One region of the Aliivibrio sp. A6 genome, then DNA from elsewhere that is predicted to be linked to it. Evidence: riboswitches for the same ligand, from Rfam matches in the RefSeq annotation. Region 1 holds a riboswitch; each other region holds the start of a gene.
What was found. A riboswitch is a leader RNA that binds a small molecule or an ion and turns the genes downstream of it on or off. The one in region 1 is predicted to bind thiamine pyrophosphate.
Positions count from the first base shown of each region.

Region 2: it holds a riboswitch for thiamine pyrophosphate, as region 1 does, so the genes downstream of both, thiC (phosphomethylpyrimidine synthase ThiC) here and thiB (thiamine ABC transporter substrate binding subunit) in region 1, are expected to answer to the same signal.
Region 3: it holds a riboswitch for thiamine pyrophosphate, as region 1 does, so the genes downstream of both, thiD (bifunctional hydroxymethylpyrimidine kinase/phosphomethylpyrimidine kinase) here and thiB (thiamine ABC transporter substrate binding subunit) in region 1, are expected to answer to the same signal.

Region 1 is NZ_JARACR010000025.1:16,469-19,750, forward strand. It holds gene mpl (UDP-N-acetylmuramate:L-alanyl-gamma-D-glutamyl-meso-diaminopimelate ligase) at 1-354, shown strand, start outside; gene PVK70_RS14215 (flavin prenyltransferase UbiX) at 351-971, shown strand; TPP riboswitch at 1,031-1,170, shown strand; gene thiB (thiamine ABC transporter substrate binding subunit) at 1,223-2,245, shown strand; gene thiP (thiamine/thiamine pyrophosphate ABC transporter permease ThiP) at 2,265-3,282, shown strand, end outside.
Region 2 is NZ_JARACR010000020.1:15,731-19,012, forward strand. It holds gene thiC (phosphomethylpyrimidine synthase ThiC) at 1-1,817, opposite strand, end outside; TPP riboswitch at 2,007-2,119, opposite strand; gene PVK70_RS12500 (voltage-gated chloride channel family protein) at 2,533-3,282, opposite strand, start outside.
Region 3 is NZ_JARACR010000005.1:91,207-94,488, reverse strand. It holds gene PVK70_RS04875 (YcjF family protein) at 1-911, shown strand, start outside; TPP riboswitch at 974-1,071, shown strand; gene thiD (bifunctional hydroxymethylpyrimidine kinase/phosphomethylpyrimidine kinase) at 1,175-2,044, shown strand; gene PVK70_RS04865 (GGDEF domain-containing protein) at 2,056-2,871, opposite strand; gene PVK70_RS04860 (DsbA family protein) at 3,052-3,282, opposite strand, start outside.

The sequences.
Region 1 (3,282 bases):
ACAGCGATTGATCTAACGCTAGGTGGCCTACGTAATAAAGTGGGTGATAAGAAGATTATCGCGGTATTAGAGCCACGTTCAAGTACCATGAAACTCGGTGTACACAAAGATACATTAGCGGCCTCTTTACATGCGGCTGATGCGGTTTATCTTTTCCAACCAGACAATATTTCTTGGTCTGTTGATGAGGTTGCACAACAATGCGCTCAACCTGCTTATACCCATAATAACATCGATACTTTTGTTGATATGATTGTGGCCGAAGCACAGCCGGGCGATCAAATATTGGTAATGAGTAACGGTGGTTTTGAAGGCATTCACGGAAAATTACTTGAGAAGTTAAACCAACAATGAAATCTGAAAAGAGAGCGATTACTTTAGCAATGACAGGCGCATCTGGTGCGCCCTATGGTCTACGCTTGCTTGAATGTTTATTAGCGGCAGATTATCACGTTTATTTTTTAATATCGTCAGCGGCTCGTGTTGTGATGGCGACAGAACATAGTTTGAAGCTCCCAAGCGGCCCTGATGCAATGAAAGCAGCGTTAGTTGAACACTTAGGTTGTAATGCAGATAACTTAACCGTTTGTGGCAAAGAGGATTGGTTCTCACCAGTGGCTTCTGGTTCTGCCGCACCAAAACAAATGATAGTGTGTCCATGCTCGGCAGGGAGTGTGGCATCAATTGCTCATGGTATTTCAGATAACTTAATAGAGCGTGCTGCGGATGTGGTGTTAAAAGAGCGAGGGCAGTTAATTTTAGTTGTTCGCGAAACGCCATTTTCTACATTACACCTAGAGAATATGTTAAAGCTATCTCAAATGGGTGCGACGATCATGCCGGCAGCCCCAGGTTTTTATCATCAACCTCAATCAATAGAAGACTTAGTTGATTTTATGGTGGCGCGAATTTTGGACCACCTTGGGGTTGAACAAGGGTTAGTTCCACGTTGGGGATACGATCACCGTTGATATAATCAATATGCTTAGAGAAAACCTCTGGCTCATTGCTTGATTCACACATACAATATCGCTTCTCATCGGGGAGCAATAGATATCGGCTTATTTAAGTTGGTATTCGCTGAGATTAGTAAGGGTTGGATAATGCTTACTTAAACCCGTACTACCTGACTCAGATAATGCTGGCGTAGGGATTGAGATGACATCCTCTTAGAGAATATCACCTTAATTCTGTGCCGCTCAAAAGGATGTAAGCGCACACAATGAACACTCTTTCTATTTCCTCTCCTCTTAAATTATTACCAAGTGTCTTAGCGATGGCTACGGCAACTTCTTTTGCTGTTTCAGCAGCAGAAACCAAAACATTAACGGTTTATACCTATGACTCTTTTGCGGCTGATTGGGGCCCGGGCCCAACGGTTGAAGCGGCTTTTGAAGCGCAATGTGGCTGTGATTTAAACTTGGTTGCACTTGATGACGGGGTGTCTATTTTAAATCGTCTTCGATTAGAAGGGAAAAATGCCAAAGCAGATATCGTCTTAGGGTTAGATAACAACTTAATGGCAGAAGCGAAAGCAACAGGGTTATTAGCTCAGCATCAAGTAAATACAGATTCAGTGACTTTACCGGGAGGTTGGAATGACACTACGTTCGTTCCTTATGATTTTGGTTACTTTGCGTTTGTTTATAATAAAGAAAAAGTAGCAAATCCGCCTAAAAGCTTAAAAGAGCTAGTCGAGCAGCGTGATGATCTAAAAGTGATTTATCAAGATCCTAGAACATCAACACCGGGCCAAGGTTTATTACTTTGGATGAAATCGGTTTATGGAGATGAAGCACCACAAGCGTGGAAGCAGCTAGCGAAAAAAACCGTTACTGTTACAAAAGGGTGGTCTGAAGCTTACAGCATGTTCTTAGAGGGGGAGTCTGATTTAGTACTCTCTTATACCACATCTCCAGCGTATCACTTGATTGCAGAAAAAGATGACAAATTTACAGCGGCTGATTTTTCAGAAGGGCACTACACTCAAGTTGAAGTAGCGGCTAAAGTGAAAAATACTAAAAATAATGCACTGGCGGATGAGTTCTTAGCGTTTATTTTAAGTGATAAATTCCAATCAGCAATGCCAACTGGAAACTGGATGTATCCTGTGACTGATGTTGCATTACCTCAAGGTTTCGATAGTCTGACCGTGCCTAGTAAAGCCTTATCATTTAATTCTCAAGAGATCTCGCAACAACGTAAATCATGGATCCGAGAGTGGCAACACGCTCTAACATTTTAATTTGATATAAGGAGTACAGATGTGCTCCTTTCTTTTGGCAATGATGAAAAAAAAATCTTCTTATAATTCTGTTCCTCTATTGGGATATGTAATCGCAATTGTCATTATTGGCTTTGTTGGTGGGGCGATAAGCGCTCTATTTTTAGAATCGCCAAGTTTGGATTTGAGCTTAATTTGGTCTGATCCTTATTATCGCTACATTACTCAGTTCAGCTTATACCAAGCATTTCTCTCTGCTTTATTAAGTATTAGTTTGGCTATTCCTACTGCATATGCGTTATCACGCCGTCAGTTTAAAGGACGAAGCCTTTTACTTAAGCTTTGTGCAACTACGCTTGTGCTTCCTGCATTAGTGGGTGTTTTTGGCTTACTCTCTATTTATGGCAATAGCGGTTTAATCTCCGATTTATTTCAGTGGCTTGGTTACTCCTTACCATTTTCTATCTATGGCCTTAATGGCATTTTACTCGCACATGTTTTTTTCAATTATCCTTTTGCGACTCGTTTATTTTTACAAAGTTTAGATTCAATCTCTGCTGAGCAACATCAATTAGCGGCGCATTTAGGGTTAACCGGTTGGAGTAAATATCGCTTATTGGCGTGGCCGAGAGTAAAGCAACAATTGCCTCATGTTGCAGGTTTAGTCTTTATGCTTTGTTTCACCAGCTTTGCTACTGTGATGGCATTAGGAGGAGGGCCAAAATCAACCACCATTGAACTGGCTATCTATCAAGCGATTAAATTTGATTTTGATTTGCAGTCGGGGGCTATTTTAGCTTTATGGCAGATGTTGCTATGTGGCGTACTTTCCTTGTTTATTCAACGTTTTTCTAAATCAGTTGCGGTTGACTCGGCATCGATTTCTCAAGCTGTATTGTATCAAGACTCAGCACAAGAGAAGCGGTGGGATAGAGGGTGGATTTTATTATTAATACTTTTTCTATTACCCCCATTACTGATGGTCGTACTCAGTGGCTTAAATTCAGAATTAATCAGAGTGCTTGGCTCGCAGGCGTTTTGGTTAGCGTTGGCTAATT
Region 2 (3,282 bases), on a different contig from region 1:
AATGCGACTTGATCGATATCTTTAGCGTACTCACGAACCTCTTGTGAGATTTTCATTGAACAGAATTTAGGCCCACACATTGAACAGAAATGAGCGACTTTGCCCGACTCTTGCGGTAAGGTTTCATCGTGATATTCACGTGCAGTGATAGGATCTAATGATAGATTAAACTGGTCTTCCCAGCGGAATTCAAAACGAGCTTTTGATAATGCGTTATCACGAATTTGTGCACCCGGATGGCCTTTGGCTAAGTCACCTGCATGAGCAGCTAACTTATAAGTTATTAATCCCGTTTTAACATCGTCTTTGTTTGGTAATCCTAAATGTTCTTTTGGCGTTACATAACACAACATGGCACAGCCATACCAACCAATCATGGCTGCACCAATACCTGAAGTAATATGATCATACCCAGGTGCAATATCTGTCGTTAATGGACCTAATGTATAGAATGGCGCTTCATGACAATGTTTAAGTTGCTCGTCCATGTTCTCTTTAATCATGTGCATAGGAACATGGCCGGGGCCTTCGATAATAACTTGAACATCGTAATCCCACGCGACTTTGGTTAACTCGCCTAAAGTACGTAATTCAGCAAATTGCGCTTCGTCATTAGCGTCAGCAATAGAGCCCGGACGCAATCCATCACCCAAGGATAAGGCTACATCGTACTTAGCACAGATTTCACAGATCTCGCGAAAGTGCGTATATAAGAAGCTTTCTTGGTGATGAGCCAAGCACCACTTCGCAATGATTGAGCCACCGCGTGAAACAATCCCGGTAACGCGTTTTGCTGTCATTGGTACATAACGAAGCAGTAAACCTGCGTGAATGGTAAAGTAATCAACGCCCTGTTCAGCTTGTTCGATTAAGGTATCTCGCATCACTTCCCAGTTAAGGTTTTCGGCTACACCATTCACTTTTTCTAGCGCTTGGTACATAGGAACCGTGCCAATTGGGACAGGGCTATTACGTAGAATCCACTCACGGGTTTCATGAATATTTCGACCCGTAGATAAATCCATAACCGTATCACCGCCCCAACGCGTTGACCAAACTAGCTTCTCCACTTCTTCTTCAATCGATGAGCTCACTGACGAGTTACCAATATTGGCGTTAACTTTTATTAAGAAATTACGGCCGATAATCATTGGTTCTGCTTCTGGATGGTTTATGTTTGATGGGATAATTGCGCGCCCTTCAGCAACCTCTTTACGCACAAATTCAGGTGTGATTTCTTTTGGTAAGTTAGCTCCAAAACTATGTCCAGGGTGTTGATGGTTTAACTGCTCATCAGCGAATTTCTGGCGACCCATATTTTCACGGATAGCTATATATTCCATTTCAGGTGTGATTATTCCCTGACGCGCATAATGCAGTTGAGTAACACATTGACCTTGTTTAGCGCGACGAATCGTTGGGAGGTTTCCATAACGAAGTTCATCAAGGGTTTCATCCGCTAAACGCTCTTGCGAATAAACGGAACTAACGCCATCAAGCAACTCGGTATCATTTCGCTCTTCAATCCAACGCTCACGAAGTTTTGGTAATCCTTGGTATACATCGATATCGTAGCTTGGATCGGTATACACACCCGAAGTGTCATAAACTTGAATCGGCTCATTCGGTTCAAGAATTGGATTGTCTTTCGTCCCACCGACCAAGCTATCAGCCAATAAAATTTCACGCATAGGTACGCGGATATCTGGGCGAGATCCTTCAATATAAACTTTTTTTGAGTTTGGGTATGGTTGAACCGATAAAGATTCAATATTAGTTTTAGCATCTAAACGTGCTTGTTTGCGACTTGACGACATAGCAAAATTCCTTGATAAAAATAGAATAATTGCTTGTCGGATTTGAGTTGTAGAAAGAGGTTCTTAGTATGAGAGACAACGAGAGTAAGCCTGCGTATTTATATGCGATGAATTAAACAAATAGACTAAAGCTAAAATTCAGCTGCGGTTTATCATTAAATAATTCGATTAGTGGCTAACATACTAAGATAAAAATTATCTCTTGTTCCCTTCGCAGGTATTAGCCTGATCAGGTTCTACGGATCCCGCAATGCGGTCTCAGCTCGTACTTTAAAAAGCACTAAGCACTCCGACAAGTTTCTTTCAGATCTTTGAATCAAAATCTGAACGTGTTCGGAGTATAAAGAAAGTATGCAAGAAATGAAATGGAAGAGAAAAAAGTTATCAAGTGGTTGGCTGAGTTTGTGAGTGAACGCATATTGAGCTTTGTATGTAACAATTCATATTGAATCTTGTGTGCTTCATAGCAAAAAAACCACCTTTGTCATCCGCAGCTCTTACACCACCAAATACAATGTTCTTTTTTTGTGGAGAAGCACATTAGGTTCTAAACACACAATCATTACATATTAAACCTTGTGTGCTTCGTAACAAAAAACCACCTTTGTCATCCGTAGCTCTTACACCAACAAAAACAGTGTTCTTTTCTGTGGAGAAGCACATTAGGTTTAAATACTCTCAACAAGGTTTTAATCTACATTCGTTTCACGTGAAACTATTTGTCATTTTTAGTTAGCTTATTCGCTAAATGTTTTAACCATGAAGAATTATATTCACGATATGATCCAATTTTATTAGAGCCATCATGATCACGTCCATGCACCAATGTTTTAGACACGGCAACGCGTTGTGAAGAATAAATACCCGTATGGCCACTAAAGTAATACGCGGTATAACACGCTAAGGCAAAGTAAGGTAAGTAATCCGCACCAAACAACTCAACCCCCATTATCGTACACGCTAATGGCGTATTGGTTGCCGCAGCAAATACGGCTAAGAAACCTAATGCTGCAAACAAATCAACTGGAGCACCCAAAACCCAAGCAAGGAAATTACCCAAAGTCGCACCAACAAAGAACAGAGGTGTTACCTCACCACCTTTATACCCTGCCGCTAATGTGATCGCCGTTAAGAGTAGTTTTAAAATCCAACTATACCACTCAGCACCACCAGCACTGAATGCCGAAGTAATACTCACTCCACCATCACGGCTTGGATAAACACCAATACCAATGTAATCGTAATTACCAATTAACTGCGTAATGGCAATAACCATTAAGCCACCTACAACTACGATTAAATATGGGTTTTTAAGCGTGGCATTAAATACATCTTTAAAGCCGTGAGTTAATTCACCAAACAGATAACCCGCCAAGCCAAACACAATCGCAGCAATAATCACCTTCGCCATTAATACCAAATCAATATCAACTGCATGACCAAATAAGGTACTGACTTGATCAAA
Region 3 (3,282 bases), on a different contig from region 1:
CTATCGAAGAAGAGGAATTGGATGGTGTGGATATTGAAACGCCATTAATCAAAAAGAAAACCCATTGGAGTATTAAAACGTTAATTGGTGGCTTCCTTGGTTTAACGGTGTGGCAAAGTGTTGATCATGTGATTACTGCCATTCAATCGGCTGATTTCTTATCGCTGGGCTGGGCTGGGTTAATTAGTCTGGCGGCTGTTATGGGAGTGACAGCGATTGGTCGTGAATTATGGACATTACATAAGCTTAAAAAACGAGCAGAAGTTCAACAGCAAGTGACTGAATTAGTCGAAGGTAATGGTATTGGGCAAGCCAAATCGTTTTGTGAAGATTTAGCGAAAAAGGGCTCAACGGCAAAAACAGCTGAGTATACTCGTTGGCAAAACAGCATTGAATCTCATCACAATAACGCTGAAGTATTTGAAATGTATGACAGCATGGTGGTGGCAGAGCAAGATAAACGCGCAAGAGCTTTAATCAGTAAACACGCAGGTGAGTCAGCATTAATGGTGGCATTAAGCCCATTAGCTGTCGTCGATATGCTATTAGTGGCATGGCGAAATATTCGATTAATCGAGCAAGTGTCCCAAGTGTACGGAGTAGAGCTTGGTTACTGGGGACGTTTACGTTTGTTCAAAATGGTTTTGCAAAACATGGCTTTTGCCGGGGCAACAGAAATGGCGACCGATGTTGGTGTGGATATGTTATCAACGGGGTTGGCAGGCAAGCTCTCTACTCGTGCAGCACAAGGATTGGGGATTGGTTTATTAACGGCCCGTTTTGGATTAAGAACAATGAGTCTAATGCGTCCATTACCATGGCAAGTGGGTGAAGCACCAAAGCTCTCAGATATGCGTAAAACCATCGTTAGTCAATTAGCGTCTAAATTGGGTTCTCAGCATAAAAATTAATCCATACAGATAACATTCTTATAAAAATCATATTATCTCAAAATTAATTAGTGATAGTATGACCTCATTAGTCGGGGAGCCAATAGGCTGAGATCGCAATAGCGAACCCGTTGAACCTGATTCAGTTAGTACTGACGTAGGGAACTAATGGTCCTCTTGACTCGATCGCCTCTGATCCGTTTCTTTAGGTGAGATCTTGCGTACCAACGTAGAGATATTCTCATTCGACTGTTTTTCCTGAGCGTTAGTTAGGGAAAATAATTATGTCTACATTCGTTACTACAGCACCTTTGGCATCACCTGTTTTAAATAAGTTATCTACTATTACTCCTATTGTATTAACTATTGCAGGGTCTGATAGTGGTGGTGGCGCAGGGATCCAAGCTGATATTAAAGCCATCTCAGCAACTGGAGGCTATGCGTGCTCTGTTATTACCGCATTAACGGCTCAAAACACCCAAGGCGTTACGGGCATTTATTCAATCAGCAGTGAATTTGTAGAACAGCAGCTTGATGCCGTTTTTTCTGATCTAAATGTGATTGCCGTTAAAGTCGGAATGCTAAGTGATTCTGATGTCATTCATTCTGTCGCAAAAAAAATCAAACAATATTCTCCTCAATACGTGGTGGTTGATCCCGTAATGGTCGCCACCAGTGGCGATTTGCTACTTCAGGCATCTGCTATTGATAGCCTTAAATCTGAACTTCTTCCTCTTGCTGATGTGATCACACCAAATCTTCCTGAAGCTTCGGCATTAATTGGTGTTAAAGTTCCTAAAAATGAAGGTGAAATGACAGCCATCATTGATGAACTTCGTCAATTAGGTGCAAAATCAGTGTTACTAAAAGGAGGGCATTTAGAGGAAAGTACCAATAGTACGGATTTATTTATTGGTGCCGATTCAGTTGAGCGTTTGTCGGCGGCACGTATTAATACTCATAATACACACGGGACAGGTTGCACTCTATCTTCAGCCATTGCATCTTATTTGGCTCAAGGTTATGAGCTGCATGCTGCAGTTAGGCTAGGTAAGGAATATATCACCCAAGCAATTGTTCATGCAGATGAGTTAATTATTGGGAAAGGGCATGGACCAGTCAATCATTTCTTTGATAGAAATAAAGCAATTTAAATTATATAAATTCAATAGGTTGTCTGCTGTTGTACGAGGTGTTGTTGGCGGTTTTTCTTCTGTTGGGCTTTCATCTCATACATATGTTTATCTGAGTTTATAAGTGCCTCTTCTAGTCCTTCTCTTGTTGTTGATTTTATGCCATACGCAAAGGAAATTTGTTCATTCTCTAGCTGTTTACAAACATTGTTAATAAATGGCATTGAGCGATCTTTATGAGTGATGACAACAAATTCATCTCCTCCAACTCGAAGAGCCATTTCTTGCTTAATGCATGAGTTTCTCAGCACCTGAGCAAATCGAATAATCATTAGATCTCCTACTTGATGCCCTTTTAAATCATTAACTTTTTTCAAGTCATTTAGATCAAAATAAATAAGATCAAATGCATCTAATTCGATTTCAGAGAGTTTTCTTCTGTTATATAAATTAGTCAGTTCATCTTTCATGTTTTGTTTAGCCAATCTTTTCATCATATGAGTAATGCCAATAGCGATGAGTAGAAAAGCAATAAATAGAGAACCGTCGTCCAATAAAGTATCGATGATTTCGAACTTATCAGCGTGATATTCTATTTGAGGGAATTCTGTTAGTAGGTCATAAGCTTTATTAAATAGTAAAAGTGCGCCACCAGCAGTCAGAAAAGCATAAGGTGTTAAAAACTGGTAGGCTGTTAGATAGATATAGACCAATAAAATAAGTGTTAAACCTTCAAACCAAAGATCAGAAGCTGACTCAAAACCGATAACGTCATAGAGAAATGCGCAGAGAGCAAGAAGCGAAGAAAGAATAGCAACCGCAATTCGTGGCGTTGTTTTGTTCTGCATTATATTCATCCAGAGTTAATGGGACGTCATTCAGATAAGGTACTTAATTTTCAGATAAAAATAAATAGCCCTAAAGAAATAAATTAGAAGCATTCGACTAAAAGATAACTAACATGTATTAAAAAGCCACTATCTCTAATATTAGATAGCAGCTTTTTATTAATATATCTTTATTGCGATTTATAACTGTTTATCAATAATGGCTTTTAAGTCCTCAGTAGGTATAAATCCTGGAATGATTTCGTTGCCAATAATCAAACTTGGAGTTCCCCTTAAGCCAAGTTGAGTAAAGATCTTTTCATTCTTTTCTACCATTTTTACCTTTTCTTGATTTGGAGTCAGTTCTTGCTGTGTTCCTGTTAACTCCGCTATTTTCAGTATGGATTTACTGTCATGACGGGATGGTTTTGC